Regions from separate parts of the Citrobacter sp. FDAARGOS_156 genome, predicted to be linked through region 2. Evidence: predicted binding sites of a transcription regulator. Region 2 holds the regulator's gene; the other holds the start of a gene.
The links. The regulator Fur, encoded in region 2, represses iron uptake genes when iron is present. The targets are predictions, from matches to a motif close to ATAATAATGAGAACNACTATCAA.
Positions count from the first base shown of each region.

Region 1: exbB (tol-pal system-associated acyl-CoA thioesterase) is a predicted target of Fur. The motif match lies at 12,926-12,948, and genes of this name have one in related genera.

Region 1 covers NZ_CP014030.2:4,211,693-4,227,184, reverse strand. Annotated here, with positions in the region: gene parC (DNA topoisomerase IV subunit A) at 1-505, shown strand, start outside; gene plsC (1-acylglycerol-3-phosphate O-acyltransferase) at 702-1,439, shown strand; gene ftsP (cell division protein FtsP) at 1,511-2,923, shown strand; gene AL515_RS20735 (YgiQ family radical SAM protein) at 3,113-5,284, shown strand; gene AL515_RS20730 (HIT family protein) at 5,379-5,834, opposite strand; gene AL515_RS20725 (DASS family sodium-coupled anion symporter) at 5,879-7,333, opposite strand; gene dkgA (2,5-didehydrogluconate reductase DkgA) at 7,522-8,349, opposite strand; gene yqhD (alcohol dehydrogenase) at 8,454-9,617, opposite strand; gene AL515_RS20710 (AraC family transcriptional regulator) at 9,811-10,710, shown strand; gene yghB (DedA family general envelope maintenance protein YghB) at 10,780-11,439, opposite strand; gene metC (cystathionine beta-lyase) at 11,571-12,758, opposite strand; gene exbB (tol-pal system-associated acyl-CoA thioesterase) at 13,010-13,744, shown strand; gene exbD (TonB system transport protein ExbD) at 13,751-14,176, shown strand; gene AL515_RS20680 (hypothetical protein) at 14,252-14,659, opposite strand; gene AL515_RS20675 (hypothetical protein) at 14,661-15,065, opposite strand; gene AL515_RS20670 (ESA_00282 family adhesion-associated protein) at 15,169-15,492, shown strand, end outside.
Region 2 covers NZ_CP014030.2:1,725,195-1,740,686, reverse strand. Annotated here, with positions in the region: gene kdpD (two-component system sensor histidine kinase KdpD) at 1-880, shown strand, start outside; gene kdpE (two-component system response regulator KdpE) at 877-1,554, shown strand; gene pgm (phosphoglucomutase (alpha-D-glucose-1,6-bisphosphate-dependent)) at 1,654-3,294, opposite strand; gene seqA (replication initiation negative regulator SeqA) at 3,319-3,861, opposite strand; gene ybfF (esterase) at 4,058-4,831, shown strand; gene ybfE (LexA regulated protein) at 4,960-5,247, shown strand; gene fldA (flavodoxin FldA) at 5,403-5,933, shown strand; gene AL515_RS08410 (ryhB-regulated fur leader peptide) at 6,144-6,230, shown strand; gene fur (ferric iron uptake transcriptional regulator) at 6,223-6,669, shown strand; gene tcuR (tricarballylate utilization LysR family transcriptional regulator TcuR) at 6,798-7,724, shown strand; gene tcuA (FAD-dependent tricarballylate dehydrogenase TcuA) at 7,822-9,225, shown strand; gene tcuB (tricarballylate utilization 4Fe-4S protein TcuB) at 9,212-10,324, shown strand; gene chiQ (ChiQ/YbfN family lipoprotein) at 10,376-10,708, opposite strand; gene chiP (chitoporin ChiP) at 10,758-12,164, opposite strand; gene glnS (glutamine--tRNA ligase) at 12,604-14,271, opposite strand; gene nagE (PTS N-acetyl glucosamine transporter subunit IIABC) at 14,459-15,492, opposite strand, start outside.

The sequences.
Region 1 (15,492 bases), 2.2 Mb from region 2:
GCTGATGGAAGGCGACGATCAGAAGCTGCTGATGGCATCTGATGCCGGTTACGGTTTTGTCTGCACCTTCAATGACTTGGTCGCGCGTAACCGTGCGGGCAAGGCATTGATTACGCTACCGGAAAACGCGCATGTTATGCCGCCGGTGGTGATTGAAGATGAAACCGATATGCTGCTGGCGATTACCCATGCGGGCCGCATGTTGATGTTCCCGGTGAGCGATTTGCCGCAGTTGTCGAAAGGCAAAGGGAACAAGATAATCAATATTCCTTCTGCGGAAGCTGCGAAAGGCGAAGATGGTCTGGCACAACTCTACGTGCTGCCGCCGCAAAGCACGCTGACTATCCACGTCGGGAAACGCAAAATTAAACTGCGCCCTGAAGAGCTACAGAAGGTAACCGGCGAGCGTGGTCGTCGCGGTACGCTCATGCGCGGTCTGCAACGCATCGACCGTGTTGAGATTGACTCGCCTCGACGCGCCAGTCACGGCGACAGTGAAGAATAACGCCAGCGTCTGGCTCTCCCTGTTTTCGCACAGGGAGAGCTTGTTTTAAAAATTCCCGTGAAACCGTTGTTTATTCGTGCGTTGCGATTAACAATACGCTTTTCCAGAGAGCCACTCTTAACAATGCCCTAACCTGATGCAGTGTTCGGAATCAGGTGACGTAGAATGCCAGGCTCTTAGGCCTTTAGAGGTTGTTATGCTATATATTTTTCGTTTAATTATTACTGTTATTTACTGCATTTTGGTCTGTATTTTCGGTTGCATATACTGTCTGTTCAGCCCAAGAAATCCAAAACACGTTGCGACGTTCGGCCATATGTTTGGTCGCCTGGCTCCCCTGTATGGCCTGAAGGTCGAGTGTCGCATGCCGCCTGACGCGAAGAACTATGGTAATGCTATCTATATTTGTAACCACCAGAATAACTATGACATGGTTACCGCAGCGAATATCGTTCAGCCACCGACGGTCACAGTAGGTAAAAAAAGCCTGTTGTGGATCCCTTTCTTCGGACAACTGTACTGGCTCACCGGTAATCTGTTGATCGACAGAAATAACCGCGCCAAAGCGCACAGCACTATTGCGGCGGTGGTGAACCACTTTAAAAAGCGTCGTATCTCTATCTGGATGTTCCCTGAAGGAACGCGTAGCCGCGGTCGCGGTCTGCTGCCGTTTAAAACCGGTGCGTTCCATGCGGCAATTGCTGCGGGTGTCCCGGTTATCCCTGTTTGCGTTTCAACGACCTCTAATAAGATCAAATTGAACCGACTCAATAATGGGCTGGCGATTGTAGAGATGCTGCCGCCAGTGGATATCAGTCATTTTGGTAAAGATCAGGTTCGTGAACTGGCAGCGCATTGCCGCACGCTGATGGAACAAAAAATCGCAGAACTCGATAAAGAAGTTGCTGAGCGGGAAGCTGCCGGTAAGGTTTGATTCGCTCATTTCGGGTTTGTTACAGGAAATGATTTCCTGCGTGTTAATCGCCAGTTTTTCATGGAGCTTATATGTCATTCAGTCGGCGTCAGTTCATTCAGGCATCGGGGATCGCACTGTGTGCAGGTGCTGTTCCGCTGAAGGCTAATGCTGCCGGTCAGCAACAACCGCTACCTGTTCCCCCCCTGCTGGAGTCCCGTCGGGGACAGCCGCTATTTATGACGCTGCAACGTGCGCACTGGTCGTTTACGCCGGGCACGCGCGCACCCGTCTGGGGTGTTAACGGGCGCTACCTGGGGCCGACAATCCGCGTCTGGAAAGGTGATGACGTCAAGCTTATCTACAGCAACCGTCTGACAGAAAATGTCTCAATGACCGTTGCCGGATTACAGGTCCCGGGTCCTCTTATGGGGGGGCCGGCGCGTATGATGTCGCCTAATGCGGACTGGGCGCCCGTGCTGCCGATTCGCCAGAGTGCTGCAACCTTGTGGTATCACGCCAACACGCCAAATCGCACTGCCCAGCAGGTCTATAACGGCCTTGCCGGGATGTGGCTGGTTGAAGATGAAGTGAGTAAATCACTGCCGATCCCTAACCACTATGGCGTGGATGATTTTCCAGTCATTATTCAGGATAAGCGTCTGGATAACTTCGGTACGCCAGAATATAGCGAACCGGGCAGTGGGGGGTTTGTGGGGGATACTCTTCTGGTCAACGGGGCGCAAAGTCCGTATGTCGAAGTGTCCCGCGGCTGGGTGCGTTTGCGTTTGCTGAATGCCTCAAATTCGCGTCGTTATTTGCTGAAAATGAGCGATGGTCGTGCGCTGCATGTTATCTCAGGCGATCAGGGGTTTTTACCCGCGCCGGTTTCGGTGAAGCAGCTATCGTTGGCGCCAGGCGAGCGTCGTGAGATTCTGGTCGATATGACCAACGGTGATGAAGTTTCGATTACCTGCGGCGAGGCGGCCAGTATTGTCGACAGGATCCGTGGTTTCTTTGAACCTTCCAGTATCCTGATCTCCACGCTGGTACTGACTCTGCGACCAACCGGCCTTCTGCCGCTGGTAACGGATAGCCTGCCAATGCGTCTGTTACCCACCGAAATTTTGAGCGGCTCGCCGATTCGCAGCCGTGATATTAGCCTTGATGACGATCCCGGAATCAATGGCCAACTGTGGGATGTCAATCGCATGGATATCACGGCGCAGCAGGGATCCTGGGAGCGCTGGACGGTGCGTGCAGATATGCCGCAGTCGTTCCATATTGAAGGCGTCTCTTTCCTGATCCGTAATGTGAATGGCGCGATGCCGTTCCCGGAAGACCGTGGCTGGAAAGATACCGTCTGGGTTGATGGGCAAGTGGAGTTGCTGGTCTATTATGGGCAGCCTTCCTGGGCGCATTTCCCGTTCTACTTCAACAGCCAGACGCTGGAAATGGCAGACCGTGGTTCTATTGGCCAGATGCTGGTGAATCCGGCACCGTAATAGATATTCCTGTGCCGGGTGGCGGCTTCGCCTAACCCGGCCTGGACCGTGCGAAAGCACAGGAACGGTCAGCGTAGCACCAGCAGAGATGAAATTTAACATCCTTACAATACTCCTTCATTTCCCCTGTTGATCCAGCGTATAATCCCCGGCCTTTGATTATTTTTTTACCATTTTTTTGGAAGCATTATGAGTGCAATATCCCTGATCCAACCGGACAGAGACCTTTTCTCCTGGCCGCAGTACTGGGCCGCCTGCTTTGGGCCGGCACCATTTTTGCCGATGTCACGCGACGAAATGGATCAACTTGGCTGGGATAGCTGCGACATCATTCTGGTTACCGGCGATGCGTACGTCGATCACCCGAGCTTCGGCATGGCTATTTGCGGCCGTATGCTGGAAGCGCAGGGCTTTCGCGTGGGGATCATCGCCCAACCGGAGTGGAACAGCAAAGATGACTTTATGCGTCTGGGCAAACCTAACCTGTTCTTCGGCGTAACCGCAGGCAACATGGACTCGATGATCAACCGTTATACCGCCGATCGCCGACTGCGCCATGACGATGCCTATACGCCGGACAACGTGGCGGGTAAACGCCCGGACCGTGCGACGTTGGTTTATACCCAGCGCTGTAAAGAAGCCTGGAAAGATGTGCCGGTTATTCTCGGCGGTATTGAAGCCAGCCTGCGCCGTACTGCGCATTACGATTACTGGTCAGATACCGTACGCCGTTCCGTGCTGGTGGATTCAAAAGCTGACATGCTGATGTTTGGTAACGGCGAACGTCCATTGGTGGAAGTCGCACACCGTCTGGCGATGGGCGAAACCATTGATCAGATCCGCGACGTGCGTAATACCGCGATTATGGTTAAAGAAGCGCTGCCGGGCTGGAGCGGGGTGGATTCCACACGTCTGGATATGCCCGGGAAAATTGACCCTATCCCCCATCCGTATGGCGAAGACTTGCCGTGTGCTGATAACAAACCGGTCGCACCGAAAAAACAAGAAGCGAAAGCGGTAACCGTACAGCCGCCGCGTCCGAAGCCGTGGGAAAAAACCTACGTACTGTTACCGTCTTTCGAGAAAGTTAAGAGCGACAAAGTTCTGTACGCCCATGCGTCGCGTATTCTGCATCACGAAACGAACCCAGGATGCGCGCGTGCACTGATGCAAAAGCATGGCGATCGCTATATTTGGGTTAACCCGCCAGCGATCCCGTTGTCGACTGAAGAAATGGACAGCGTCTTTGCACTGCCGTACAAGCGCGTACCGCATCCGGCGTACGGTAACAGCCGTATTCCCGCCTATGAGATGATCCGTTTCTCGATCAATATCATGCGTGGCTGTTTTGGTGGTTGCTCGTTCTGTTCGATCACCGAGCACGAAGGGCGCATTATCCAGAGCCGTTCTGAAGATTCGATCATCAATGAGATCGAAGCCATTCGCGATACCGTTCCGGGCTTTACCGGCGTGATTTCCGATCTCGGCGGTCCAACTGCAAACATGTATATGCTGCGCTGTAAGTCTCCGCGTGCAGAACAGACCTGTCGTCGTCTGTCCTGCGTTTACCCGGATATCTGCCCGCATATGGATACTAACCACGAACCGACGATTAATCTCTACCGCCGCGCGCGTGATCTGAAAGGCATTAAAAAGATCCTTATCGCATCCGGGGTGCGTTATGACATCGCCGTGGAGGACCCGCGCTATATTAAAGAGTTGGCAACTCACCATGTGGGTGGCTACCTGAAGATTGCGCCGGAGCATACAGAAGAAGGCCCATTGTCGAAGATGATGAAGCCGGGTATGGGCAGCTACGACCGCTTTAAAGAGTTATTCGATACTTACTCTAAACAGGCCGGTAAAGAGCAGTACCTGATCCCCTATTTTATCTCTGCGCACCCGGGTACGCGTGATGAGGATATGGTGAATCTGGCTCTGTGGCTGAAACAGCGTCGTTTCCGTCTGGATCAAGTGCAGAACTTCTACCCATCACCGCTGGCAAACTCTACAACCATGTATTACACCGGGAAAAACCCGTTGGGCAAAATTGGTTATAAGAGTGAAGATGTGGTAGTGCCAAGAGGTGATAAACAGCGCCGTCTGCATAAAGCACTGCTGCGTTACCATGATCCTGCTAACTGGCCGTTAATCCGTCAGGCGCTGGAAGATATGGGGAAAAAGCATCTGATTGGCGGTCGTCGCGAATGTCTGGTTCCGGCCCCGACGCTGGAAGAGATGCGTGAAGCACGTCGTCAGAACCGCCATACCCGTCCGGCACTGACCAAGCATACGCCAGTCGCGCACCAGCGTCAGACACCTGCGGCGAATAAAAAACGCGGGAAAGTCGCGGGGCGCTAATCTGTCTTGCCCGGTAGTGAAATGCTTACCGGGCCAGACAGACCGTAGGCCGGATAAGGTGCTCGCACCGCCATCCGGCAGACATGCTCAGTATTTATGCTTCGCGAATTCTGGCCGCTAATGCGGCCAGTTTTTCATCGTCAGCCCGTTCGTGGTCATGTGACGACAGATACCCTTCATACTGCTCGAAAAATTTAGTCTGCCGGGACTCAATCGGTTTCCAGTGCGTCAAATCACCTGTGCCATGCATAGGGCTGAGCTTACTGTGCACATGATCCACGCCAAACCCTTCGAAAAACATCCCCGTACGACTGACATCCGGGAAAGCCTTATCCAGTTTTTTCGCCACCTTTTGGGTCGCCAGCATCAGGTCTGCCAGCGCCTGTGGCGGCATATCAAATGCATAGCTTGGGTAGTGCTTTTTCGGGATCACCACGGTAAAACCGTCGGTGTTTGGGAAAATCGACAGAAAGGCCAGGTGATGCTCGTCTTCCCAGACTTTATGGCAGGGCGCTTTACCTTCAACAATTTGACAGAAAATACAGGTCATTCCTTTTCTCCGTAGATAAGACGTTTCGTCAGGACGCAGTGAGTTTAGTACAGACCCAGCATCTTCCACCACATCAGCCCTACAGTGATAAAGACGGCTTGATTGAACAGGCTGATGATGAATCCTGTTCGCCACCAGACTCCCGTCGGTACGTACCCGGCACCAAACAGAATCGGCCCGCGAGCGTGAGTGTACTGAGTGAGGGAACAGTACAGGCTGCTGGTGAAGGCCAGCATCAACGCCGTAGGGGCAGCGGGAATGTTCAAATGCAGGCCGACGCCGAGGAAAACGGCATACAGCGCCGCAATCTGCGCATTACCGCTGGCAAAAAAGTAGTGGGTATAAAAGTACGCGGCGTTGAGCAGCAGCAGGACAACCACCCAACTGGTCCCATGCATAGTACTGCTCAGGCTATCGCCAATCAGGTTGCCAAACCAGGAGGTAAAACCCAGTTTTTTCAGCTGGTTTGCCATCATCAATAGTGCGGCAAACCAGATCAGTGTATCCCATGCACCTTTCTCGCTTTTGACATCTTCCCAGCTCAGAACGCCGCTGAGCAGCAAGATGGATAAACCAACAAATGAGGCAGTGGTGGCGTCGACGCCCAGCGTATCACCAAAAATCCACAGTACCAGCAGGACGCCGACGGTCGCCAGCATCAGCCATTCCCCGCGTGACATACGACCCATTTCCGCCAGTTCTTTACGCGCCAGATTAGGGGCATCCGGCGTGTGTTTAATTTCCGGGCGCACAATCCAGTAGACCAGTAATGGAACCAGCAGTAAGGAAACCAGGCAAGGCAGCAGCGCCGCCATAAACCAGCTGCCCCAGGTCAGAGTGACCCCCGCATTGGCCGCCAGCTTCACTGCCAACAGGTTGCCGGTATATCCGGTCATAAAGAGCGCGGCGGTGACGTCGTTGACGTTGCCAATACAGGTGATAAGAAAGGTGCCGATTTTACTGCGGGATTCATCTTCCGGGTTCGAGTGGAAACTGCGCGCCAGGGAGTCGGCAATGGGATAGATGACGCCGCCGCAGCGGGCCGTGTTGCTTGGCATTGCGGGGGAAAGTATCAGGTCCGCAAACGCCAGTCCGTAGGCGAGTCCCAGCGTGCGCTTGCCGAGCAGGCGGATCATCTGCAGCGCAATACGTCGTCCGAGGCCCGTTTTGATAAACCCGCGGGCAATCATAAAGGCGACGACAATCAGCCAGATCAGAGAACTGTTCAGTTCGCTCAGTGCGGTGGTAATAGCGCCGCTGGCGGTTTTATCCCCGGCAGCATAAGCGAGGGCAAAAACGGTAATACCGATAATGCCGACTGCGCCAATAGGCAGAACTTTTGCCACGATAGAAGCAATGGTAGCAACGAAAATAATGGCTGAATGCCAGGCTGGCGCACTTAACCCACTGGGTGGTGTAAGCTGCCAGAGCCCGGCAGAAATAAATAGTATAAGAATCAATGGGAGCCATTTGACGCCTTGCTGTGTTTTTTCCGCCATGGTCACGCACCTATAGATATTTGTGATGTGTTCATTAAATCAATATTATTACTGAATAATTAGTAAGTTATATTGCGTAATGCTGCACGTGGATGTGCCATAAATACATCAATAGTTGCGCGTTTATTGTTTCTTAATATTTCGACAGGAGAAAAGCCCGACGGGAATGCCGGGCTGGAGAGGAGAGATTAACCGCCGAACTGATCCGGGTCAGGGCCAAGGCGTTTACCTTGATCGAGTTTTGCTATTTCACCGAGTTCATCTTTGTCCAGGCGGAAGTCCCAGACATTGAAGTTCTCGGCGATACGGGCAGGGGTGACGGATTTCGGGATCACCACCAGGCCGCTATCCAGATGCCAGCGAATGACGACCTGCGCCGGTGATTTGCCATATTTTTCAGCGAGGTCGCGAATGATCTTTTGATCAAATACGTCTTTGCCGCCCTGCGCCAGCGGGCTCCAGGATTCGGTCTGGATTTTATGTGTGGCGTTCCAGGCGTGCAGCTGGCGCTGTTGCATCAGTGGATGCAGTTCTATCTGGTTAATCACCGGCGGGACACCTGTTTCATCCATCAGGCGCTGGAGATGATTGATCTGAAAGTTGCACACGCCGATGCTCTTAATCAGCCCCTCTTTTTGCAGGTCGATCATGTTTTCCCACGCTTCAACGTAGTGATCGATCGCCGGAACAGGCCAGTGCATCAGGTAGAGATCGAGGTAATCGAGCTGGAGTTTCTCCATGCTTTCGAGCAACGCTTCCCGTGGGCGTTTCTGATCATCATTCCACAGCTTGGTGGTAATGAATAACTCTTCGCGCGGTACGCCAGCATCGCGTATTGCTTTGCCGACACCTTCTTCGTTTTTGTACGCCGCAGCGGTATCAATTGAGCGATACCCTACTTCCAGCGCTTTATGAATGGCGGTGATGACTTCTTCGTTGCTTGCCTTCCAGACCCCCAGGCCCAGTTGCGGCATGACGTTACCATCCTGTAGTTTGATAATGGTTGGAGTGGTCATAATTCCTCCCCTTAATGACTGTCACCGGAACATACTCCGGTGACATAGGTGTGACTTAAGCCTGGTATAAATAGCCAAAAACGAAAGTCGGAGGTTAAAAAACCTTAGCGGGCAGCTTCGTAAATCCGGCGGCTGACGTCCAGCGTAATGTCCTGATGTTCACCCAGTTTCGTGCCGCCATGCGCTTGCAGTTTTTCCAGCAGTGCCGGGATGGAGCTGCCATCCAGATCGTAGTCAGACAGGCGAGTCGGTACACCCATTTGTTCGAAGAATTGACGGGTGGCGGCAATCGCGGCATCAATGCGCTGGTCTTCGGAGCCTTCGGTGATATTCCAGATGCGTTCTGCGTATTGCAGCAGTTTGGCACGCTTGGTATCGCGTTTTTCATTCCAAAGCGCTGGCAGAACAATGGCCAGTGTCTGAGCGTGGTCAAGTCCGTGCATTGCCGTCAGTTCGTGACCCAGCATATGGGTTGCCCAGTCCTGCGGTACGCCTGCGCCGATCAGTCCGTTCAGCGCCTGAGTGGCTGCCCACATGACGTTCGCACGCACATTGTAGTTTTCCGGCTCCTGCAATGCTTTCGGACCGTCTTCTATCAGCGTCAGCAGAATGCCTTCGGCGAAGCGATCCTGAATTTTCCCGTCTACCGGATAAGTCACGTATTGTTCTACGGTATGAACAAAAGCATCTACCACGCCGTTGGCAACCTGACGTGGCGGCAGAGTATAGGTGTAAACCGGATCGAGTACAGCGAATACCGGCTGGACAAACGGGGTCATGAAGGCCAGTTTGTCGCCAGTCGTTTTGCGCGAAATTACCGCGCCAGAGTTAGATTCGGAGCCAGTTGCCGGCAGAGTTAATACGGAGCCCATTGGAACGGCGCTTTGTACGTCGTTACCGCGTGTTTCCAGAATGCGCCATGGGTCAACACCGTCAGCGTAATGTGCTGCTGCGGCGATGAATTTTGTGCCATCCAGAACAGAACCGCCGCCTACCGCCAGCAGGAATGTCACCTTCTCATCACGCACGATTTTTACCGCGTTCATCAGCGTTTCATAAGACGGGTTCGGCTCAATACCGCCAAATTCCAGCACGTCCAGGCCTTTCAGTGCATCCTGAACCTGTGCCAGAACGCCGGTTTTTTTCACGCTACCACCGCCGTAGGTAATCAGTACGCGAGCATCCTGTGGGATTTGGTCGCGCAGTTCTGCAATCGCGCCTTTACCAAACAGAATGCGGGTTGGGGTATGGAGATTAAAGTTGTTCATTGCTCGTTACCTTGTGTGGGTAAAAAAGAGGGTAGGCGAGTGCCTGCCTGATGGTGAACATTGTGGTCGTCAGAAGCGTTCCTCTCAATGCTCATTTCTGCCAATGTCTTGCCCATTTCTACAGACTACTGGAGAAAATGGATAAAATTCCGCACTATATCAGGGTTGAAAATCAATGATGAAATGGTGCCCTATGAACCGTGATGAGATCTGTCTCCTGCTGACAGATAAAATTAAGCAGCTGAAAAATAATGAAAATAAATTAAATGATCTGCTGCCTGATATTCGCTTACTGTACGGCTCTGAACCTGGGGTGCGCACACCAGTGATGTATCAGCCTGGCATTATATTTCTCTTTTCAGGATATAAAATTGGTTATATCAACGAGCGTGTCTTTCGCTATGATGCCAACGAATACTTACTGCTCACAGTACCTTTACCCTTTGAATGTGAAACGTATGCGACACCGGACGTTCCGTTGGCTGGTATCCGCCTGAACGTCGATATCCTGCAATTGCAGGAATTGCTGATGGATATTGGTGAGGATGAGCTGTTCCAGCCTGCAATGGCGGCAAGCGGGATCAATTCGGCGACGCTATCCGATGAAATTCTCTGTGCTGCGGAACGCCTGCTGGATGTGATGGAGCGGCCATTGGATGCACGTATTCTGGGAAAACAGATTATTCGTGAGATCCTCTACCACGTACTGACCGGGCCGCGTGGTGGCGCGTTATTGGCGCTGGTCAGTCGCCAGACGCATTTCAGTTTGATAAGCCGTGTGCTGAAGCGAATTGAAACCAAGTACACCGAAAATCTCAATGTTGAGCAATTGGCGGCAGAGGCCAATATGAGCGTGTCGGCGTTCCATCATAATTTTAAATCGGTGACCAGTACTTCACCGTTGCAGTATCTGAAGAGCTATCGATTGCATAAAGCGCGGATGATGATGATTCATGACGGGATGAAAGCCAGCGCGGCGGCCATGCGCGTAGGTTATGAGAGTGCATCGCAGTTTAGTCGGGAGTTCAAACGTTACTTTGGCGTCACGCCAGGAGAAGATGCAGCCAGAATTCGGATGATGCAGGGGGGGTGATTTCTTGTCGGCCTTAACGCTGCGCGCCATCAACGAAATGCCGGAGTGACTCCGGCATACGGCTAATACTCAGGCGCTACAGTATTTTTTTTTAATCACCACGAACAGCGTTCCCAGCAGACCTGCGGTTAACAGGGCAACAGGCAGGATCATTAAAAAGGTCATCACCTGATCTTCGTGGCGTTTAACAAACGGGATCATGCTGAGCGCATAGCCGAAACTGGTGACCACAGTGACCCACAGCAGCCCGCTCAGCCAGTTAAAAAACTGGAAGCGACGGTTAGGCAGCCCTGAAATCCCCGCCATGGTTGGCAGTAAGGTACGTACAAACGCCAGGAAACGTCCGGCGAGTAGTGCCATCAACCCGTGTTGGTCAAACATACAGGTAGCACGCTGATGATATTTTTCAGGTAATTGTGCCAGCCAGCCTTTTACCGTCCGCGTGTTGCCCAGCCAGCGCCCCTGAATGTAGCTCAGCCAGCAACCGAGACTGGCAGCGGCAGTCAGAATCGCTATGGTAGGTAAAAAACTCATCACGTCCTGAGCAATCAGCGCTCCTGCCAGTAATAGCAGGCTGTCACCGGGCAAAAAGGAGGCGGGCAGCAGGCCATTTTCTAAAAACAGTGTGGCGAACATCACGAAGTACACCACGCTCACGACGTGTGGGTCCGCCAGCGCGGCAAAATCGTGTTGCCAAAGCGCAGAGATAATATCTTGAATGACTACCATGGACTTTCCTGTGGAACAGCGTTTATAAGTGGATTGTACTCCTGAATTGTCCGGGATGCCTTGATCCCGGACGCAACAATTGCAGACTTTTCCACCAGAAGTGTCTGCATATATGTCCATCTGCGGCAATGTTACTCGATTCGGGCAAATCCTGCGGCTAAATCGGCAATCAGATCGTCAACATTCTCTAAACCGATATGCAAACGGATGAGCGTTCCGCTGAAGTCCACTTTGCCTTGCGGACGGATTGCCGCGATATGTTCCGGTTGGTTAGCCAGAATCAGTGATTCAAAACCGCCCCAGGAATAGGCCATGCTGAACAGGCTGAAGTGATCCAGGTACGCAGACAGTTCTTCATTATTTAGCTTCTTATTCAGAACAAATGAGAACAGACCGCTGCTACCGGTAAAGTCGCGTTTCCAGAACTCGTGTCCCTTGCTGCCGGGAAGTGCCGGGTGATTCACGCGGGCAACCTGCGGATGGTCAGCCAGCCACTCGGCGACTTTTAAACTGCTTTCATGGTGTTGGCGCAGGCGAACGCTTAACGTCCGCAATCCACGGCTGGTCATATAGGCGGTATCGGCGTCCAGCATTTGTCCCATCAGATAGGCGTTTTCACGCAGTTGATCCCAGCAACGGGCATTGGATACCGCTGTCCCAACCATGCCGTCAGAATGACCAATCAGATATTTCGTCCCTGCCTGAATTGAGATATCGATACCGAAATCCAGCGCGTTGAACAACACGCCCGCAGCCCAGGTGTTATCAATCATGATGATCGCGTCAGGCACTACGCTTCTGACGGCGGCAACAATGGCTGGAACATCATGAACTTCCATGGTGACAGAACCTGGAGATTCAAGAAAAACGACTTTAGTGTTCGGCTGTATATGCTTCACAATATCCGCGCCAATCAGCGGATCGAACCAGCCGGTTGTCACGCCAAGCTTGCCCAGCACCTTAGTGCAAAAATCCTGGCTGGGTTCATAGGCGGTGTTGGTCATCAGCACATGATCGCCTTGTTCAACAAAGGCAAGGATGGTGTTGGCAACGGCTGCTGCACCGCAGGGGAACAGGGCGCAACCGGCCCCGCCTTCCAGTTCACACATCGCTTCCTGCAGTGAGAAATGCGTCAGCGTGCCGCGACGGCCATAGAAAAGGGCACCGTTTGCGCGGTTATGCGTCGCCTGTTTTTTCGCCTCAACGGTGTCGAATACCAGTGAAGACGCGCGCTGGATCACGCTATTTACCGAACCCAGCGTGTATTTTTTACTACGCCCGGCGTGAACGAGTTTGGTCTCAAGCTGCTTATCTGCCATGTTGTATTACCTATTTTTATACGTCTGGATGTCTAAACTAGCATGAATCTCATCTGCCGCGTCCTGCAGAACAGCCATAAAGTACAAAATATTCTCAAATCGATTTCTGGTGACTTTTTTACTGCGTGAGCGCAAGGAAAAGAAACCAAAGGTGCGGCACTATGTAAATAGTAATGAGAACGACTATCAATTCGACGTCGTTTTGATATGATTACGCTCAGATTTTGTGATTTGCGTCCTGGAGATACAGAGTGGGTAATAATTTGATGCAGACGGACCTTTCCGTCTGGGGTATGTATCAGCACGCCGATATCGTGGTTAAGTGCGTGATGATTGGGCTGATTTTGGCGTCAGTGGTCACCTGGGCTATCTTCTTTAGTAAGAGCCTTGAGTTCTTTACGCAGAAGCGCCGTCTTAAGCGTGAACAGCAAATGCTGGCAGATGCCCGCTCTTTAGATCAGGCAAGTGAGATTGCCGCTGGATTCGATGGCAAAAGCCTGGGCGCTCTGTTGATTAACGAAGCACAGAACGAGCTGGAACTGTCAGCAGGCAGTGATGACAACGAAGGGATCAAAGAGCGTACCGGTTTCCGTCTGGAACGTCGCGTTGCCGCCGTTGGCCGTCAGATGGGGCGGGGTAATGGATACCTGGCAACCATCGGGGCTATCTCTCCATTTGTCGGGTTGTTTGGTACAGTATGGGGCATCATGAATAGCTTCATCGGTATCGCACAAACCCAAACCACCAACCTGGCTGTTGTTGCTCCAGGTATTGCAGAAGCACTGTTAGCAACCGCGATCGGTCTGGTCGCGGCAATCCCTGCTGTTGTTATCTACAACATTTTTGCTCGTCAGATCGGCAGCTATAAAGCGATGCTGGGCGATGTCGCGGCGCAGGTACTGTTGCTGCAAAGTCGTGACCTGGACCTGAGTGCAAGCGCGTCTGCACACCCGGTACGTGCTGCGCAGAAATTACGTGTAGGATAATGTTCCATGGCAATGAGCTTTAATGAAAACCTGGACGATAACGGTGAAATGCATGACATCAACGTGACGCCGTTTATCGACGTCATGCTGGTATTGTTGATCATCTTTATGGTGGCAGCGCCACTGGCAACCGTGGATGTGAAGGTCAATCTCCCTGCATCCACCAGTACGCCGCAACCGCGTCCGGAAAAACCGGTTTACCTGTCAGTAAAAGCCGATAACACCATGTTTATTGGTAACGATCAGGTCACCGATGAGACGATGATTAACGAGTTAAACGCGCTAACTGAAGGCAAGAAAGACACCACCATCTTCTTCCGGGCAGATAAAACCGTCGACTACGAAACTATGATGAAGGTTATGGATACGTTGCACCAGGCGGGTTACCTGAAGATTGGTTTGGTCGGTGAAGAGACCGTGAAAGCCAAATAATCCTTGTTGCCGGGTACAGGTTTGACCTTACCCGGCAAGCTTCTCCTGATATCACTCCTCTGCAAGTCTTTTGCCTTATCTGTTCTCGTCCAACGCCACCGTAGTGATTTTTGTGGGCTCGTAGTTCCCATCGGATAGCTTACGGGTCAGGCGCAGTGTGGCAGTTTCACGTGCAAGCAGATGCTGGTATGTGCTTTCCAGACGGGCCATTATTTTGTCCCGCAATTCTGGTTGCTGAGCGATGATGGCCTCGATAGTGGCACCGTAAATCTCTTCTTTGGCTTGCAGTGCGTAGATTTCATGACGATTTTGCCATTTCATCCGCACCAGTGCGGCGGGTATAGAAACCATCTCTTGAGCAAGGCTTTCCAGCGTCGTGTTTTTATTGGCTATCAACACAGACAGATTTTGTTTTAAGACAAACTCATCGCTTTTGTGGTTATCTAAAGCCAAATAAACATTATTATCTTCAACATCTTTCATTTTATTTCTCTTCCAGAGAATAAAAAATAGGATCGTTGGTTTCGCGAGTAATTAAATTAAGCCAAATTTTGTTGCCTTGTTCATTTATCATGGTTGTTTTTTTGGCCAAAATTTTACTTAATTCCTGGGCATTAATGTCGCCTTCCGCCTGTAATGAATTGAGCAGACGAGTAAATGACTCAATTTTTGCGGCGCGGAAAAGGCGCTCTTTTAAATGACGATCGCACTCTTCAAATAACATATTCCGGGACTGGCCGGTAGCTGCGGAGCTAATCAAAATTTCTGATTCGTAATCACTTAGTTTTATCTTTCCCTGAGTCAAATTTTCACTATTTTCTGTGGTATTTGTATTGTTCGGGGTTGCGGATAAATGAAAACGAGAGGGAACAAGATGCTCGGGAAGCATGTTGAAATATCCTTTGCTGCCAATAATATGATGTTTTTAATAAGGTAGGCCGCGTTGACAATAGCATGGGGTAATTTTAAAATCAAAAAAAATGGAGCCCGCTATGAACAGTATATTTTATTCTGTTATTACCCTGCTATTGCTTACCTGCGGGGTACTTTTGCTAATGCGTAGTGCAAATAGAAACCGTTATGCAGAAGATGTTAACGCACAGCGCCAGCCGGAAATGCTAAGTAAAGAAGAGGGAGAAGATCATTTTTCTGCCCTGATGAATTCGATTACTCCGGTATGGTATTGGCGAGTCAATCACGAATATATTGATTTTATCCACTCCACAGTCAAGAGGATGACAATGGTGGAGCTGAATGAAACGCCCGGGCTCTTTGACGCGCAGCGGCGCTGTAGCGATCTTAACTCTGCGGTTTAT
Region 2 (15,492 bases):
AAAAAGCGCCGACAAAACGCATGGGCTGCTGGTCGTGGAACCGGGAAATTTACGCCAGTTGATGATCCCCGAACAGCAACGCCTGCTGGAAACCTTCACTTTACTGGTCGCCAGTGCGCTGGAACGCCTGACGCTAACCGCCAGCGAAGAGCAGGCCCGATTTGCCAGCGAGCGCGAAAGTATTCGCAACGCCCTGCTCGCTGCTCTGTCCCACGATTTGCGCACGCCATTGACGGTGTTGTTCGGCCAGGCAGAAATCTTAACGCTGGATCTGGCAAGCGAAGGATCGCCGCACGCACGTCAGGCCAGCGAAATTCGCCAGCACGTCCTGAACACGACCCGACTGGTGAATAACCTGCTGGATATGGCGCGAATTCAGTCTGGCGGCTTTAATCTTAAGAAGGAGTGGTTAACGCTGGAAGAGGTGGTCGGCAGCGCCCTGCAGATGCTGGAGCCAGGTCTCTCTGCCCCGATAAATCTGTCGTTACCAGAACCGTTGACATTGATTCACGTCGATGGCCCGCTCTTTGAACGGGTGCTGATTAATCTGCTGGAAAATGCCGTCAAATACGCGGGCCCACAGGCGCAGATCGGTATTGATGCCAGCGTTGATGGCGAACACCTGCAACTGGACGTCTGGGATAATGGGCCGGGTGTTCCATCGGGTATGGAACAGCGCGTTTTTGACAAATTTTCTCGGGGAAATAAAGAGTCATCGGTGCCAGGCGTTGGGCTGGGGCTGGCAATTTGTCAGGCCATTGTAGACGTGCATGGCGGGACTATTTCTGTCCACAATCGCGCGCAGGGAGGAGCATGTTTTCGTGTTACACTGCCCCAGGAAATTCCCCCTGAACTTGAAGATTTTCATGAGGATATGTGACGAACGTACTGATTGTTGAAGATGAACAGGCCATTCGCCGCTTTCTACGCACCGCGCTGGAGGCCGATGGGCTACGTGTATTTGAAGCGGAAACGCTGCAACGTGGTCTGCTGGAAGCCGCCACGCGAAAACCCGATCTCATCATTCTCGATCTCGGCCTGCCGGATGGCGACGGCATTGATTTTATTCGCGACCTGCGTCAATGGAGCGCGATCCCGGTGATTGTGCTTTCAGCCCGCAGTGAGGAAAGCGATAAAATCGCCGCGCTGGATGCCGGAGCCGATGACTATCTCAGCAAACCTTTTGGTATTGGCGAGCTGCAGGCGCGATTGCGTGTGGCATTGCGTCGCCACGCCAGCGGGACGTCTCCCGAACCGGTCGTGCATTTTTCTAATGTTAAAGTGGATATCGCCGCCCGCCTCGTACACCGGGGTGACGAAGAAATTCATTTGACGCCGATTGAGTTTCGCCTGTTAGCGGTATTGCTGAATAACGCCGGGAAGGTGCTGACGCAACGTCAGTTATTGAATCAGGTTTGGGGACCAAACGCCGTCGAACACAGTCACTATCTGCGTATTTATATGGGACACCTGCGCCAGAAGCTGGAACTGGACCCGGCCCGCCCGCGTCATTTTCTCACCGAAACCGGAATTGGCTATCGGTTTATGCCGTGAATATGCACTGAATAAAAAAGCCGGATCAGCTGATACGCTATCCGGCTTTTTCATCATTCATACCGGATGACGACGCTAGCGTCTTATCCGGCAGGTGATTTATGCGTTTTTCAACACTTCGCTGACAATCTCGACCGCTTCTTTCTCGATCTGCTTGCGGTGTTCCTCACCGAGGAAGCTTTCGCAGTAGATCTTGTAAGCATCTTCGGTACCAGAAGGACGCGCAGCAAACCAGCCGTTATCGGTCATCACCTTCAGGCCGCCAATCGATGCGCCGTTGCCTGGCGCTGCCGTCAGACGCGCAGTGATCGGGTCGCCCGCCAGCGTGCTGGCGCTCACCATTTCCGGAGAGAGCTTAGACAACGCCGCTTTCTGCGCGGAGGTGGCCCCAGCCTGAATTCGGTTATAGCTCGGTGCGCCAAAGCGCGCCGCCAGTTCGTTGTAATGCTCCTGCGGGTTCTTGCCTGTCACTGCCGTAATTTCCGCTGCCAGCAGGCACATGATGATGCCATCTTTGTCGGTTGACCACGGTGTACCGTCGAAACGCAGGAAAGATGCCCCCGCGCTCTCTTCCCCACCAAAGCCAAAACTGCCGTCAAACAGACCGTCAACAAACCATTTAAAGCCAACCGGCACTTCAACCAGTTTACGCCCTAACTCATTCACTACACGGTCAATCATCGCCGATGACACCAGCGTCTTACCGACGGCAACATCTTTGCCCCACTGCGGACGATGCTGGAACAGGTAGTTGATCGCTACCGCCAGATAGTGGTTCGGATTCATCAGTCCAGCCGGTGTTACGATACCGTGGCGGTCATAGTCCGGGTCATTGGCAAATGCCAAATCGAATTTGTCACGCAGCGCCAGCAGACCGGCCATCGCGCACTCGGAGGAACAGTCCATACGAATGGCGCCGTCTTTATCGAGATGCATAAAGCGGAAAGTCTGGTCGACCTGATCGTTAACGAGGGTCAGATTCAGGTTGTAGTGCTGAGCGATACGTTTCCAGTATTCGATACCGGAACCACCCAGTGGATCAACGCCCAGCGTCAGACCCGCTTTCTGGATTGCCGCCATATCGACGATATCTGCCAGCCCTTCCACGAAGGGTTGAACCAGGTCTTGTTCTTTAACATGACCGGACGCCAGCGCGGCATCCAGCGGAATACGCTTCACGCCTTTCAGACCATCAGCCAACAGTGCATTAGCCCTGTCTTCTACGACTTTGGTGACGTTGGTATCTGCCGGGCCACCGTTTGGCGGGTTGTATTTAATTCCGCCGTCTTCTGGTGGGTTATGGGACGGCGTGATCACAATGCCGTCAGCCAGCGGACCGCCTTTTTTATTGTGGACCAGGATAGCATTCGACACGGCAGGGGTGGGCGTAAAGCCGTTGTTTTCCTGCACAATGACATCAACACCGTTCGCTGCCAGCACTTCCAGCACAGAGATGAAAGCCGGTTCAGACAACGCGTGGGTATCCTTGCCCACATAGCACGGGCCTGTAATCCCGTTTTTCGCACGTTCTTCGGCAATCGCCTGAGCGATAGCCAGAATATGCGGCTCATTAAAACTATGACGACCCGCACTACCGCGATGTCCGGACGTACCGAACTTAACGGCGTGCTCAGCGTTCCCTGCTGTTGGTTTCAGTACATAGTACTGTGCCGTCAGTTGGGCGACGTTAATCAAATCACTCTGTTGCGCAGGTTGACCTGCACGGTTGTGGATTGCCATTGCCTGGTCCTTCTAATGCAAGGATTAAATTGTTCCGCAAACCTTTTCAATCAACTCCGCGGGGAATTGCATTGACTGCATGATGTGTTCAACCATGCTGCATTTACGGCCGGTATTGGTATTGGTGATCACCCAATATGGCGTGCCTGGCACGTGTTTCGGTTTGGTTTGATTACCATTTTTCAGCAACGTCTGTTCATCCGCTGCAAAATAAACGCGCGTACGTCCGTGCAACGATTCCGTTGCTTCGGCGAACGCGTTGTTATCCAGTGAGTAAAGTGTAGACAGCACCAGCATAAAGCGATTCACTGCTTTTTTCTGTTCCGCATATTCATCGGAAAGCAGCAGTTCACGCATGGCGCGCACTTTGTCTTTCGTAGGGTTGACCGGCTTGGCTTCCACGACAGGTTGTACCGCGCGGACTTCTTTTACTACCGGAGTGACAGGCTGTGATGCGGCGGAAAACTTCAACATACGCCGTAAAATGTCGGATGCGCTCTCGCCAATATGCTTGGTGTGGCTGGCAATATAGCTATAGAGTTCATCATCAACTTCAATCGTTTTCATCTTAATCCAGTGCAATGTTTGGCTGAATACAAGTTGTCAGGACTTTACACGCTGTAGTGTAAAGGCAAATCCTAACAGCGGATAGCGTCAAGCCTGGTGACCAGCAAAACTCGGAGTAACCGTAGTTGTTGCAGCCATGTGGCAGAATGGTCAACATGATACCCTAACCCGTCAGTGTGAAAAAAAGAACTTTGCCATGAAATTGAATATCCGAGCGCAATCTGCGCAAAACCCGCACAATAATTCTCCCATCGTCCTGGTTCACGGCCTGTTTGGCAGTCTGGATAACCTCGGGATCCTGGCACGCGATCTCGTGGCCGATCACGACATCATCCAGGTTGATATGCGAAATCATGGTCTCTCCCCTCGTTCACCTGAGATGAATTATCCGGCCATGGCGCAAGATCTGCTGGATACGCTGGACGCTAGGCAGATTGAAAAAGCGATCTTTATTGGCCACTCGATGGGCGGTAAAGCCGTTATGGCGCTGACTGCGCTGGCTCCTGAACGTGTCGAACGGCTGGTCGCCATCGACATTGCTCCCGTTGACTACCATGTTCGCCGCCACGATGAGATTTTTGCGGCAATCAATGCCGTAACCGATGCACAAGCGTCCTCACGCCAGCAGGCGGCGAGCGTTATGCGTCAGCACCTGCAAGAGGAAGGTGTTATCCAGTTTCTGCTGAAATCCTTTGTTGACGGCGAGTGGCGCTTTAACGTTCCCGTATTGTGGGATCAATATCCTCATATCGTCGGTTGGGAGACCATTCCGGCGTGGGAACACCCGGCGCTGTTTATCCCCGGCGGTAATTCACCTTATGTGACCGAAGCATATCGCGAACAGCTACTGGCGCAATTCCCGCAGGCCCGCGCACACGTTATTGCCGGCGCAGGCCATTGGGTACATGCGGAAAAACCCGATGCGGTGCTGCGCGCCATCCGTCGTTATCTGAGCGAGCAGGTTAACTGATTAAAAACTCAGCGTCCGCGCGTGATTACGCGCGTGGGCGTTGGCGCGCCTCCCCTGCTGATGTATTATGGCGCGCTATCCATCCGGGCGGACGCCTGGCTGATTGTTTCCCCGAAGTCACCAAGATCATGGCCAAAGAACAAACGGACCGTACGACATTAGATCTGTTCGCGCAGGAGCGTCGCCCGGGACGACCCAAAACTAATCCGCTCTCGCGTGATGAACAGTTACGTATTAACAAACGTAATCAGCTTAAACGCGACAAAGTTCGCGGGCTTAAGCGTGTCGAACTGAAACTGAACGCCGATGCCGTTGACGCTCTGAACGAGCTGGCCGAGGCACGCAACATGAGTCGCAGTGAACTCATCGAAGAGATGCTGATGAACCAACTCACCGCATTGCGCGGTCAGGCTTAGTCTGAATTTCTGCTCTAAATCATAAATCGTGTAGCACAGAGTGCAGTCCTGCGTGTTTGCTGTTTCCGCATGCCTGACTGTTCTGCTATGATTGCCCTTATCCGTGGGCAATGCGCCACCACCATTTCAATAAGTTTCAAGAGGTTATTTTACTCATGGCAATCACTGGCATCTTTTTCGGCAGCGACACCGGTAATACCGAAAATATCGCAAAAATGATTCAAAAACAGCTTGGTAAAGACGTTGCCGATGTACATGACATTGCAAAAAGCAGCAAAGAAGACCTGGAAGGGTATGACATTCTGCTGCTCGGCATCCCAACCTGGTACTACGGTGAAGCGCAGTGCGACTGGGACGACTTCTTCCCTACTCTCGAAGACATTGATTTTAACGGTAAACTGGTGGCATTGTTCGGCTGTGGCGACCAGGAAGATTACGCAGAATATTTCTGTGATGCGTTAGGCACCATCCGTGACATCATTGAGCCGCGCGGCGCCACCATCGTCGGCCACTGGCCAACGGCGGGTTACCATTTTGAAGCGTCTAAAGGTCTGGCAGATGACGACCACTTTGTCGGTCTGGCTATCGATGAAGATCGCCAGCCGGAACTGACCGCTGAACGCGTAGAAAAATGGGTTAAGCAGATCTCTGAAGAGCTGCACCTCGACGAAATCATCAATGCCTGATTTCGTGCGGCGTAGATATTCATCTGCGCCGCATCAATAGATAGAACCAATCAAAATAATTGCTACAAATTTGTAACTTTTTCGCCTGACCCTGTACAATGGCTGGATGCCAATCGGGTATTGCACAGTGTGTTTGTTGGTGATACCACGTTTTGATTAACAATATTTGCCAGAGACTTGCAGTTTTCATTTAGGCATGGCAGTTCTATAATGATACGCATTATCTCAAGTGCAATTTCTGTCACTTCTGTTAATGAAGTGAACCGTTTAGCTACAGGACAGATTCCGCATGACTGACAACAATACCGCATTAAAGAAGGCTGGCCTGAAAGTAACGCTTCCTCGTTTAAAGATTCTGGAAGTTCTTCAGGAACCGGATAACCATCACGTCAGTGCGGAAGACTTATACAAACGCCTGATCGACATGGGTGAAGAAATTGGTCTGGCGACCGTGTATCGCGTGCTGAACCAGTTTGATGATGCCGGTATCGTGACCCGCCATAATTTTGAAGGTGGTAAATCCGTCTTCGAACTGACTCAACAGCATCATCACGATCACCTGATTTGCCTTGACTGCGGCAAAGTGGTCGAGTTCAGCGATGACTCCATCGAAGCGCGTCAACGTGAGATTGCGGCTAAACATGGCATTCGTTTAACTAACCATAGCCTCTATCTGTACGGTCACTGCGCTGAAGGCGATTGCCGCGAAGATGAGCACGCGCACGACGGCAAGTAATGTAATGCTCTCTGAAAAGCCAACCATCCGGTTGGCTTTTTTTATGCGCGTTATCAGCGTGTTTCCCCTTCCCTCCACTCTTGTGTTGCTTTAATGTAAAAAGCAATTGTCCCTTCCGGAGAGTCGAAATGGAACTTCGCCAGCTACGTTATTTTGTGCGCATTGTAGAAACCGGCAGCATGGGTAGCGCGGCGCTCGACCTCAGTATCGGTGTTTCGGCGCTCAGCCAGCAAATGACCCGCCTGGAAAACGAACTCGCCATACGTCTGCTGCAACGTACCTCGCGTGGCGTGACGCCCACCAGCGCTGGACTGGCATTTTACGCCCAGGCACAGCTGGCGCTCCGTCACGCAGACGATGCGATCCTCGCCGCACGGGAGGCCAGACTTTCCGGGCACGTCAGCGTCGGCATGGCCCCCAGTACTGCTTCCGTTCTTGGGATGCCTTTCATCAACGCCATGCGGGAAAGCTATAGTGATGTCCGCCTGCATGTGGTGGAAAGCCTCTCTGGTAACCTGGAACGAATGATTAATACCCGCCAGATTGATCTGGCGGTGGTATTTCAAAAAGAAAAGATCCTGCGCTGGAGCGCCAGACCGATTCTCGAAGAACGGCTATTTTTAATTGGTACTCATGCCCTACTGGCTGATATTACCGATGACAATATTGCTCCAGCCCAATTGGCACGTATTCCATTGATAATGCCAAGCCCAGGACATGGTCTGCGCGGCAGACTGGATGCTATCAGCCAGGAGCATGCGCTGAACATTGAGATCGCGACAGAAATTGACGGCCTGACGCTACTGATGCACGCCGTTCGCAGCGGAATCGGTGCAACACTTCAGCCCGGTGCGGCAATTTCCCATCTCGATAAAGAGACATTAAGAGTGATTGGCATCCATAATCCCATACTTAGCCGCCCCAACTTTTTGGTCAGCCTTTCTGACGATGAACTCACCCCAGCAGGTCTCGCTGCCCGTGTGGTACTAGCCAAAGTGATGCATCAACTGGTGGAATCTGGACACTGGCCAGGTGCGATCCTTTACAATAATTAAAGGGCTGTTTAGCATCGCGTCATAGCGTCCACACAACTTACTCGTATACATTTTAATTACAAACTTAACAATTGGTTAAGTGGTAATGGAGTATGCGATGGTTGATGTTCTGGTGATTGGCGGCGGCAATGCTGCACTATGTGCCGCCTTAACCGCCCGGGAGCAAGGCGCTTCGGTACTGTTGCTTGAGGCAGCCCCGCGTGAATGGCGCGGAGGAAACTCCCAACACACGCGTAATTTACGCTGTATGCATGATGCGCCACAGGATGTACTGGTGGAGAGCTATCCAGAAGAGGAGTATTGGCAAGATCTGCTGCGCGTAACGGAAGGAAATACCAACGAAGCCCTGGCACGTCTGGTGATCCGTACCTCATCACAGTGTCGCGACTGGATGCGCCAGCACGGCGTCAATTTTCAACCTCCACTCTCAGGCGCTCTACACGTGGCGCGAACCAATGCCTTTTTTATGGGCGGCGGGAAAGCCCTGGTGAATGCCTATTATCGCAGCGCAGAAAAGTTAGGCGTGCAAATCCGCTATAACACCCCGGTACAGGCGCTTGAATTGCACAACGGCGAGTTCGTAGCGGCGCTGGCTGGTGCAGAGCGCATTCCGGCAAAGACCTGCGTGCTTGCCGCTGGCGGGTTTGAATCTAACCGCGAATGGCTGCGAGAAGCCTGGGGTGAGAACGCCCGCGGTGAATGGCCTGCGGATAACTTCCTCATTCGTGGCACGCGCTTTAATCAGGGCGTACTGCTCAAATTTATGATCGATGCCGGCGCGGACATCATCGGCGACCCCTCCCAGTCACACTGCGTGGCGATTGATGCCCGGGCCCCCTTATATGACGGCGGGATTTGCACCCGCGTGGACTGTGTTTCGCTTGGCATCGTAGTGAACCGCGATGCAGAACGATTTTATGATGAAGGCGAGGATTTCTGGCCCAAACGTTATGCCATCTGGGGACGTCTGGTCGCCCACCAGCCCGGGCAAATTGGTTACTCCATTATCGACAGTAAAGCCATCGGTCACTTCATGCCCCCGGTTTTTCCAGGCGCACAGGCCACTACGTTAGCAGAGCTGGCACGCCAGTTGGGACTGGATACTGAGCGCTTTACCCATACTGTCATGCAGTACAACAGCGCCTGCCTGCCAGGCCACTTTGACCACACCACTCTGGATAACTGTGCAACACAAAATCTGACACCGGCAAAAACACATTGGGCGCGACCACTGGATACGCCACCTTACTATGGCTATGCCTTACGTCCGGGGATCACCTTCACCTACCTGGGGTTAAAGGTGAATGAACACGCCGCAGTGCATTTTGCCGGGCGTCCAAGTCGCAATCTGTTCGTCGCCGGGGAGATGATGGCGGGCAACGTGCTGGGAAAAGGCTACACCGCAGGTGTAGGCATGTCGATTGGGACCACCTTTGGCCGTATTGCCGGAAAAGAAGCCGCTCTGGCAGCACGTGAGGAGGCACATCATGAAACCGCTTGAGAAATTAATTATCGAAGCGAAAATGCTAACCGAGCCGGAAGCGGAAGTTGAACGAGTTATGCAAGTCTGCAATGCCTGCCGCTATTGCGAGGGTTTTTGCGCCGTGTTCCCGGCGATGACTCAGCGTCTGGAATTCGGTAAAGCGGATATCAACTATCTGGCCAACTTGTGCCATAACTGCGGCGCCTGCCTGCACGCGTGTCAATACGCACCGCCCCATGAATTTGCTATCAATGTACCGAAAGCAATGGCAGAAGTAAGGCTGGAAACCTATCAGCACTACGCGCAACCCGCCGCCTTTGGCGCGCTTTATCGTCGTGCAGGCGTCACCGTGACGCTGTCGCTGGTTTTCGGTCTGATCCTGTTTTTACTCCTCGCTATAGGTTTAACAGGCACGTTACTCCATCCCCCGCTGGCCGGAGATTTCTACCAAATTTTCCCGCATAACCTGCTGGCATGGATGTTTGGTTCAGTCTTTATTCTGGCGATGGGTCTGCTGATGGCGGGCGTTATCCGCTTCTGGCGGGAGATTTCTCCGGGGATGCCGCGTTCCTCTGACATTGCTGAAGCCTCTCACAATGCGCTGACGCTGAAATATCTCGATGGCGGGCACGGCAAAGGGTGTAACGAAGCAGATGATGCCTTCACCCTGATGCGCCGCCGTTTCCATCACTTCACCTTCTACGGTTTTCTGCTCTGCTTTGCCGCCACCGTGGTGGCAACGGGCTATCACTACTTTGCCGACATAGAAGCGCCCTATCCGTTCCTCAGCGTTCCGGTCATGCTGGGCACATTAGGCGGCATTGGCCTGGTTGTCGGCCCAGCGGGTTTGTTATGGCTGAACCTTAAGCGCTCACCGCTACAGGGCGACGCACGGCAAAAACCGATGGATCGCGGTTTTATCCTGTTGCTGCTACTGACGAGTCTGACGGGCTTAGCGTTGTTGGCAGGCAGAGATACCTCAGGGATGGCTATTTTGCTTGCTATTCATCTTGGTGTCGTGATGGCGCTATTTCTGACCATCCCATACGGAAAATTTGCCCACGGATTTTACCGTTGTGCGGCATTACTCAAGTGGGCAATTGAGAAACGACGCTAAAATGCAAACGGGCGAAGAAATCTCTCCGCCCGTTCTTGTTCATACCACGTTTTATTTCGCCGTATTATTACTGCGAATTTCCTGCCAGACCTTATCACAATCGGCCTTAACGGATTGATCGTTACCCGTACGCGTTGCCTGGATACACTGCTGGTAATCCAGTACGCGCACGCTTTCTTCATTCGCAAACTGCTGGTGCTGTTTTTCTTTCTTCAGCACATTCAACACGCTTTGGCAGGCTTCGATTTTCTCCGGCGAACCCTGCGCGGTATTGATACACGCGCTATAGGCTTCCTTAAGACGGCTATCTTCTTTCGGCGCGGGTGATTGCGCGCAGGCAACCAGCCCTGATGCCATGACGGCGATGAGTATCAGCTTTTTCATAACACATTCCTCAACAAAACGGCAGGCTTGCGGCCTGCCTCTGTCGGCATTAGAAGATGGTGAACGGAGCAATAACGATGAATTTCACGTCACGCTCATCCTGGAAGATGTTACCGTAACCACCGCCCCAGCTCGGAATATCTGAATGGTTGTCGTACTGGGTGAAGTGCAGTTTAAACATAGTGCCCTTCGCACGGCCATCCTGCAGGGTATAGACCGCATCCAGGCTGTAAGACGACTCTTCAATAGTACGATTTTTGTCGTAGTACGCATCCGGGTTGAGCTGCCAGGTAGCCGGTTTAGCATCCCACGCGTAAACGTATGATGCACCCACAGCCCAGCCAGGCAGGTTCCAGTTTTTCAGGTCATACATCGCGCCGAAGAACACGGCCTTTTCACCGTTGGCGTTGAAGTCAGAGCGGTTATCCCACCAAACGTCCAGACGACCGTTTGAAGACGCATAGGTCGGGGTCATACGCTGCAGGAAGTAGCCCTGCTGCCCGTCAGCTTTAACCCAGGTCCCTTCCAGTCGCAGATCAACGACTTCTGCCACTTTGTAGCCGAAGGTCAGTGCCTGCAGCCAGGCCGTGCCATCATAAATGTCGTTAACTGTGCGGTCATCAACCTTATCGCGGGCACCGTAGAACTGGTAGCTGGTGGTAAACGGGTTACCGCCTAAATCAAATTTGTAGCTGGCTTTGGCGAAATACTGATCGACGTAGCCTTCAGACTGACCGAATGCTGCTTCCAACAGCAGGTTATTTTTGAAGTCATACTTTGCGCCGATTGAATGGAGGTAATCAACTTTGGTCTTTTTATCGGCCTGATAGAATTTATCGACTTCGGTATGCCACGGTGCTTTATATTCGTTGGCCCACATATAGGAGAAGCTCAGCGCACCCGCATCGCCATAATCGAAGTTGGCACCGGCTTCAGCACCCTGATAGGTACCAGGCATAAAGCTCCAGTGTGGTGCCAGCAGAGTTTGCCCGGTTGGCTGAATATAACCAGCGCGCGCCCAGGTTGGGCCAAATTTGAATTTGGCTGCCGCTTTATACAGGCTAATCCCGCTCTTATCGCCGGAGTAATCTTCGTCATAGCCTTTATTTTTTGAAGAGAATGCGATTTCGTTTGGATGGCCGCTTTCGCTACTTTCGTTCATTTCAATAGCAGTGAATGCTGCGATATCAATACCAAACATATCGGCCGCATAACCGGACTGGAAGTCGAGGTTAGCGTTCCAGGTGGAGTGAGAAAGGTTGGTTTTGTATTTGTCGTGGTCGGTCACATCTTTACGGTCACGTTCACGCTGCCAGTAATAGATGCCGCCAGTTAAGGTAGAGTCATCAATAAAACCTTCGGCGTGAACCTGTGGAGCGACAACAAAACCCGACATTGCTGTGATACCGGCGATAGCCAGCGCCAGCGTACTACGTTTGCCACTAAACGTACGCATATGTTAATCCTCTTTGACATAAAAATGCTGCCGATAAAAGCGGACAGCGAAAAAGCAAAAATTAAAAAAGTAGCGCTGAGAAAACCTCATTGACTACAATGAATAGACTATTTTTCGCGATGCGAATTATCAATCTCTTTTTGTAACCAGTATGTAAGAACATGAGCAACCGCACATATTTCATTGCTTTCTGTTACATTTTCATTGGGAGTTAAAAAAGCGTTGAAAAATTGAAAAAAGGCTTGTTTTCCATGAAGATGAAATCGGTTTCAGTCCAGAGTGGCTGATAAAACAAGGTTTTTGTTAGAAAAATATAAACGGCAAAAACCATTCCTGAATAACAATTATTTCGCTGCGCAAATAGAGTCTGCTAACCATTTTCAGGCGAAAAAAAACGCCGCAGAGTGCGGCGTTTGAAAAGATGATGCGTAACGACGGTTTATTCGCCTACTTTAGCCCATGTATCGCGCAGACCCACGGTGCGGTTAAACACCAATTTGTCAGCTGTTGCGTAGCGGCTGTCGAGGCAGAAATACCCTTCACGCTCGAACTGGAACGCTTTACCAGCAACAGCGGCCTGTAGCGAAGGCTCACCGTAACCCTGCTTAATAACCAGCGATTCCGGGTTAATAACGGACAGGAAGTCTTCCGCTGCCCCCGGGTTTGGCACGCTAAACAGACGGTCGTACAGACGGATTTCAATCGGTAGCGCATGGGACGCGCTCACCCAGTGAATAACGCCTTTAACTTTACGACCATCGGCCGGATCTTTGCTCAGGGTGTCAGCATCGTAGGTGCAGAAAATGGTGGTGATCTTCCCTTCTGCATCTTTCTCGACACGCTCAGCTTTGATCACGTAAGCATTACGCAGACGGACTTCTTTACCCATCACCAGACGCTTGTACTGCTTGTTCGCTTCTTCGCGGAAATCGGCCCTGTCGATCCAGATTTCACCGCTGAACGGCACTTCACGGCTGCCCATTTCCGGCTTGCTCGGATGGTTAGGCATGGTGACCAGTTCGCTTTCGCCCTGCGGGTAGTTTTCGATAACCAGTTTCACCGGATCGATAACCGCCATCGCGCGCGGGGCGTTTTCGTTCAGATCTTCGCGGATACAGGATTCCAGAGAAGCGATCTCAATAGTGTTGTCCTGCTTGGTCACGCCAATGCGTTTGCAGAACTCACGGATCGCGGCAGCGGTGTAACCGCGACGACGCAGGCCAGAGATCGTCGGCATACGGGGGTCATCCCAGCCTTCAACGTGCTTGTCGGTCACAAGCAGGTTCAGCTTGCGCTTGGACATCACGGTGTATTCCAGATTCAGGCGCGAGAATTCGTACTGGCGCGGATGAACCGGAATAGTGATGTTGTCCAGCACCCAGTCGTACAGACGACGGTTATCCTGGAACTCCAGCGTACACAGTGAATGCGTGATGCCTTCCAGCGCATCGCTGATGCAGTGGGTAAAGTCGTACATCGGGTAGATGCACCACTTATTGCCGGTCTGGTGGTGTTCAGCGAACTTAATACGGTACAGCACCGGATCGCGCATCACGATAAACGGCGAAGCCATATCGATTTTCGCACGCAGGCAGGCTTTACCTTCTTCAAAACCACCGTTACGCATTTTTTCAAACAGCGCGAGGTTTTCTTCAACGCTGCGATCGCGGTACGGGCTGTTTTTGCCTGGCTGAGTCAGCGTGCCACGGTATTCGCGAATTTCTTCCGCTGACAGTTCGTCAACGTACGCCAGGCCTTTATTAATAAGCTCTACCGCATAGGCGTGAAGCTGATCGAAGTAATCCGAAGAGTAGCGAATGTCGCCAGTCCAGTGGAAACCTAACCATTCAACGTCGTTTTTAATCGATTCAACGTACTCGATATCTTCTTTAACCGGGTTCGTATCATCAAAACGCAGGTTGCACTGGCCCTGGTAATCTTGCGCAATGCCAAAGTTCAGACAAATGGATTTCGCGTGGCCAATGTGCAGATAGCCATTTGGCTCCGGCGGAAAACGTGTATGGATAGTGGTGTGCTTACCACTGGCCAGATCTTCATCGATGATCTGACGAATAAAGTTACTCGGGCGGGCTTCAGCCTCACTCATCGTGGATTCCTCAAAGCGTAAACAACGTATAACGGAACATGATCTTATAAGCGACGTCAGGAGACAACTATTAGTTGCACAAAAAAGGTGTTTCAACAGGATATATGAGGGTATTTGCTGCAAAAAAAAGCGGCGGAGGAATCTCCCCCGCCGCTTAAGGCACTTAACTCACTTTACTCAGGAGCAGTTATTTACCTTTAATCTCATACAGCGGTGTCTGACCGGCAACCACATGACCTTCGGCTTTAATAACCAGCGCACCGAAATCATCGCTGTTGCTGCACACAACCGGGCTAATCATGGAACGTGCGTTGGCGTTCAGGTATTCCAGATCCATTTCCAGAATCGGTTGACCTGCTGCAACAACCGCACCTTCTTCAACCAGACGTTTAAAGCCTTTACCTTCCAGCGTCACGGTATCGATACCCATATGGACCACGATTTCCGCGCCTTTTTCCGTTTCCAGACAGAACGCATGGTTGGTGTTGAAGATTTTCACAATAGTACCCGCTGCCGGAGAAACCACGATTTTATCCGTTGGTTTTACCGCCACGCCGTCACCCACTGCTTTGCTGGCGAAGGCTTCATCAGGCACCTGCTCCAGTGCAACCACATCACCGGTAATCGGAGAAACCAGCGCTTCAATGGCGACCGCATTCGCGACAGCCTGCGGTTTTGCAATCGGGGCAGCCGCTGTCGGGGCATTGTCAGTAGACGCTGCCGCAACCGGGCCGCGTGCCACAACTTTCTTCATTTCGTCGCCGATAGATTCAGCTTTCGCACCCACGATAACCTGAATAGTTTGTTTGTTCAGCTTAACCACACCCGATGCGCCTAAGCGTTTGCACATCGCATCATTGACGCGGGCAGAATCGCCAACGGTCAGACGCAGACGGGTGATACAGGCATCAATCGCTTTCAGGTTATCCGTACCGCCAACCGCAGCAATGTAGTTGGTTGCCAGTTGAGCTAAACCTTCTTCGGTATTGCTGTTTGCTTCGTCAGTAACAATCTCGTCTTCTTTATCTTCGCGGCCCGGCGTTTTCAGGTTAAACAAACGAATAACCGCGCTGAACAACACAAAATAGATAACGAAGAACACCAGACCCATGGCGACCAGCATCCAGACGTTCTTACTTGCAGCCGGCAGGTTGTACATCAACACGTAGTCGATAGCACCTGCGGAGAAAGAGAAGCCCGCATGGATCCCCAACAGCGTCG